2 regions of the Streptomyces sp. NPDC059224 genome follow, and region 2 is predicted to be linked to the other one. Evidence: riboswitches for the same ligand, from Rfam matches in the RefSeq annotation. Region 2 holds a riboswitch; the other holds the start of a gene.
The links. Region 2 has a riboswitch for cyclic di-AMP ahead of ACFXI4_RS32515 (C40 family peptidase). Riboswitches for the same ligand answer to the same signal wherever they lie in the genome.
Positions count from the first base shown of each region.

Region 1: another riboswitch for cyclic di-AMP. It lies ahead of ACFXI4_RS21010 (M23 family metallopeptidase); the one in region 2 lies ahead of ACFXI4_RS32515 (C40 family peptidase).

Region 1 is NZ_JBHZAN010000018.1:69,381-71,760, reverse strand. It holds gene ACFXI4_RS21015 (M16 family metallopeptidase) at 1-990, shown strand, start outside; cyclic di-AMP (ydaO/yuaA leader) riboswitch at 1,183-1,346, shown strand; gene ACFXI4_RS21010 (M23 family metallopeptidase) at 1,359-2,114, shown strand; gene ACFXI4_RS21005 (GntR family transcriptional regulator) at 2,326-2,380, shown strand, end outside.
Region 2 is NZ_JBHZAN010000033.1:9,315-11,694, forward strand. It holds gene ACFXI4_RS32505 (ATP-dependent Clp protease proteolytic subunit) at 1-495, shown strand, start outside; gene ACFXI4_RS32510 (hypothetical protein) at 503-811, shown strand; cyclic di-AMP (ydaO/yuaA leader) riboswitch at 1,143-1,356, shown strand; gene ACFXI4_RS32515 (C40 family peptidase) at 1,360-1,833, shown strand; gene ACFXI4_RS32520 (ATP-binding protein) at 1,877-2,335, opposite strand.

The sequences.
Region 1 (2,380 bases), on a different contig from region 2:
GCCTTCGCCGACAGCGAGGTCGAGCGGCTGGTCCGCAACCGCCTCGACGAGATCCCGCACGAGCTGGCCAACCCCAGCCGCCGGGCCGCCAAGCAGCTCTACAAGGAGCTCTTCCCGTCGGCCGCGCGGATGTCCCGGCCGCGCCAGGGCACCGAGGACACCGTCGAGAAGATCGACGCGGCCGCCGTACGCGCCTTCTACGACCGGCATGTGCGGCCCGCCACCGCCACCGCGGTCGTCGTCGGCGACCTGACCGGCATCGACCTGGACGAACTGCTCGGCGAGACCCTGGGCGCCTGGCGCGGCACGGCCGCCCAGCCCCGGCCGGTGCCCCCGGTCACCGCGGACGACACCGGCCGTGTCGTCATCGTGGACCGCCCCGGGGCCGTCCAGACGCAGCTGCTCATCGGCCGCGTCGGCGCCGACCGGCACGACCGCGTCTGGCCCGCCCAGGTGCTCGGCACCTACTGCCTGGGCGGCACCCTCACCTCCCGCCTGGACCGCGTCCTGCGCGAGGAGAAGGGCTACACCTACGGCGTCCGTGCCTTCGGGCAGGTGCTGCGCTCCGCCCCCGACGGCAGCGGCGCCTCGATGCTCGCCATCAGCGGCTCCGTGGACACCCCGAACACCGGCCCGGCGCTCCAGGACCTGTGGACGGTGCTGCGCACCCTCGCCTCCGGGGGCCTCACGGACGCCGAGCGTGACGTCGCCGTGCAGAACCTGGTCGGCGTGGCGCCGCTCAAGTACGAGACGGCGGCGGCCGTCGCCGGCACCCTGGCCGACCAGGTCGAGCAGCATCTGCCGGACGACTTCCAGGCCACCCTCTACCGGCAACTGGCCGCCACCGGCACCGTGGAGGCCACCGCGGCGGTCGTGAGCGCCTTCCCGGTCGACCACCTGGTGACGGTCCTGGTCGGCGACGCGGCGCAGATCAAGGAGCCCGTCGAGGCCCTCGGCATCGGCGAAGTGACGGTCGTCGCCGCGGAGTAGCGGGACGCGTGCGCCCGGAGCCCTGGTGACCCTCGGGTCACCGGGGCTCTGAAATGTCCGAATTGGGGCGGAGGTTGCCTGTCTGCCCTGTGGGATGCGCGACAAAAACCGCGATCCGTTTGAGGATTGCGAGGACGCCCTCATAGGTTCTTCCGGACTGTCCGCCAGGCACCGAGCCGCGCCCGCGGCACCGGACAGTCATCGCCGAGTCCCCGTACGGCGCGAGCCAGGGGAGCCGGGGACCCATGCAGTCCCTGGGGTGAATCGGACGCCCGCGCGAGCCGCGAGGGCGCCCGTAGGAGACCTTCCTGCTCCGAACCCGTCAGCTAACCCGGTAGGCGAGAGGGAAGGAAAGGACCAGCCTCTACATGGCGTTCATGTGCGCCTCCGGGAAGCACCGTCGTCCCGGCCGGGTGAAGCGCACCACCGCGCAGGCCGCCGGTATCGCGGCCCTCACCACCACAGGTGTCATCGGCACCGTCTCGGCAGCCCCGGCGCTCGCCGCGGAGAACTCGGTCGAGCAGACCGGCCTCACTCCGGTGATCACGGTCAGCGACTCGGTCGCCGAGCAGATCGACGCCCAGGCCGCCGCGCAGACGGCGGCCGCCGAGCGCAAGGCGGCCGAGGAGGCCGCGCGCAAGAAGGCGGCGGCCAAGGCCAAGAAGGAGCGCGAGGCCGAGGTGCGTGCCGCGCGGGAGGCCGAGCGCAAGCGTCTCAACGCCTTCGTCGCGCCGATCTCCGACTCGTACGTCTCCACCGGCTACCGGACCGGCGGCTCCCTGTGGTCCTCCGGCGCCCACACCGGCATCGACTTCCACGCCGCCACCGGCACGGTGGTGCACGCGGTCGGTACCGGCACGGTCGTCTCCACCGGATGGGGCGGCTCGTACGGCAACCAGATCGTCATCAAGATGGCCGACGGCATGTACACCCAGTACGGCCACCTGTCGTCGATAGGAGTCTCGGTGGGGCAGAAGGTCACCCCGGGCGAGCGGATCGGCCTCTCCGGCGCGACCGGCAACGTGACCGGCCCGCACCTCCACTTCGAGGCCCGCACGACCCCGGAGTACGGCTCGGACGTCGACCCGGTCTCCTACCTCCGCAAGCACGGTGTCGACGTCTGACCCGAACGCGGCGACGACCGTGTGACGTCACGCGGCGAGTGTGCCGAAGCCCCGGCTCCCGAGCCGGGGCTTTCGTCGTTTTCGTGAACCCGATGTCCAAAAAATATGCATGGATTCAGGGCCGCCGTCGGAAATTCCCGCTCATTGCAATAGAGTCACGGAACGGACGCCACTCGGCGGCGTTTCACGGGGATTAAGGCGGAGGTCGGACATGCGTATTCCGGCGCACTCGGTATGCACGGCGATCCGGGACGACATCGTCGCGG
Region 2 (2,380 bases):
AACGATGTGACGGCCCAGTTCATGTACCTGGAGCACGCGGCGCCGGAGCGGGACATCTCGCTGTACATCAACTCTCCGGGCGGCTCGTTCAGCGCGATGGCCGCGATCTACGACACGGTCCGGTACGTCACCTGCGACGTGGAGACGATCTGCCTCGGGCAGGCCGGGGCATCGGCCGCGGTGCTGCTCGCGGCGGGCACCCCGGGCAAGCGCTCCGTGCTGCCGGGTGCGCGGGTCGTGCTCAAGCAGCCGTCGCTGCCGGAGCCGGTACAGGGCCAGCCGAGTGATCTGGTCGTCCGGGCGGCGGAGTTGGACAGGACCCGCGGGCTGCTCGAGGAGATGCTCGTCCGGCACACCGGGCGGACGGCGGCCCAGGTCCACCAGGACCTGGAGCGGGACCTGGTGCTGGACGCGCGGGCGGCGCTGGCGTACGGGCTGGTGGACCGGATCGTGCAAAGCCGCAGGAGCACCCTCGACCTGCCGGACGCGGGGTGAGTGTCCGATGCTGCCACCGGAGCTGCCGCCGCTGCCCGCGCTGACCCGCGCCGAGGGCGAGTTGGTCGACCGTTACCTGGACGTGGTCGACCTGCTGGGCCGGATCAACCCGGCGCAGAACGAGGACACCTATCGTGGGCTGCGCGCCGCGCAGGCGCTGGTGCGCGCGGCGGCCGAGCTGCGCGACGCCCTCGCGCTGATGCACCGGCGGGGCGAGACGGAGCTGCACGGCGACACGCTGGCACGGGCGTTGCGGGTGCTCGACGGCGAGCGCCGGACCGCGCGCGTCGCACTCCCGCCCGACTGCGTACGGTGACGCCCGCCGACGTCCGGGGCGAGACGTCCACCGGTCGATGGGACCGGAGTTGAAACGACCCAGTGGGGTTACGGCCGTTCGGCGGAGTGTGGCGTGGTTTTACCTGACCGCGGGGGCCGCTCAAGATGCGCGCACGAAGGGGCCCGCGAGGGGTTCCGGTGCAGGTCCGGGGCTACGCAGGGCAGTTGACGACTAATCGAACACAACTCTGTCCACCCGAACGGGTGGGTGGTGAGTAACCCCACAAATCCCCGATTCGGTTGGGATTTTCGGACACGCGTGAGTGAGGATCCCTGTCTGACGACAAGCCCCCGCCACCGCGGCGGGGCGATCCGTGCGGACGCCGAGTCCTGCCGCCGCCCGGATGACCGGTCGACGGAAGTGGATCGGCAGGAGTGGAGGACCCGAGCACGACGGGTCGCCGGCACGGTCGCACCACGACCGGACCGGGCAGCCCTTGGGGTGAAGCCGTGGCAACGCGGCCGGGCAACTTCGCCAGCCCGAATCCGACAGGTCATCCTTCACAGGCGGCTGACGAAGGGTTGCGCATGACTGCGCTCAATCGTGTCCCGTCGCTGATGGCGCGGGCCGGCACGGCCTCGGCGCTCACCATCGCCGCCGTGGGCGGCTCCATCGTGATCCCCGGTGTCGCCTCCGACGCCTCGGCCGCCACGATGGGGACGAAGGCACTTCAGGTCGCGGCCTCGAAGAAGGGCGCGCCCTACAGGTGGGGTGCCACCGGACCGAACCGGTTCGACTGCTCAGGGCTCACCCTGTACTCGTTCAAGAAGGCGGGCAAGAAGCTCCCGCGAACGGCGGCCCAGCAGTACAACAAGACCCGTCACATCTCGGCCGGCAAACGCAAGGCCGGTGACCTGGTCTTCTTCCACTCGGGTTCCAGCGTCTACCACGTCGGCATCTATGCCGGGAAGGGACGGATCTGGCACGCCCCGAAGACCGGGGACGTGGTGAAGCTCCAGAAGATCTGGACGCGGAGCGTCTGGTACGGCCGGGTCAGCTGACTCGCACAGCGGCACCCCTCAGCAGGCCGGCGGGAACTCGGGGCTACGGTTCCTGCCGGCCGGCTGCGGTGACCGTGCCGGCCCGGACCGCCCAGGGCAGTTCGATGAAGACGGTCTTGCCGCCCTCCCGGGTGGGGCGCACCCGGAGCTTGCCGCCGCACTCCGCGGTGAGCCAGCGGATGATGACCATGCCGCGCCCGTTGTCCTGCTGCACCGCGGCAGGGAGTCTCTTGGGGAAGCGCGGATGGCTGTCCGTGACGCCGATGCGCAGCTGTTCGTCACGGTCGAGGACGAGGTCCACCGTGAAGGTGGGCGACTGGCCGAAGGTGTGCTGCACCGCGTTGGTGGCGAGTTCGGAGACGATGAGGCGGATGGTGTCCGCGGTCTCCGTCTCCGGTGGCAGCCCCCATTCGGCGAGGGTGCCCAGCGCGTAGGAGCGGGCCGTGGAGACCGAGGCGGGATCGCTCGGCAGAGTGATGGATGCTTCCAGGTGGTCTGCCATGGCGACGTCGTCCCTTTCCCACGGGACCGGAGTCCGACACACGGT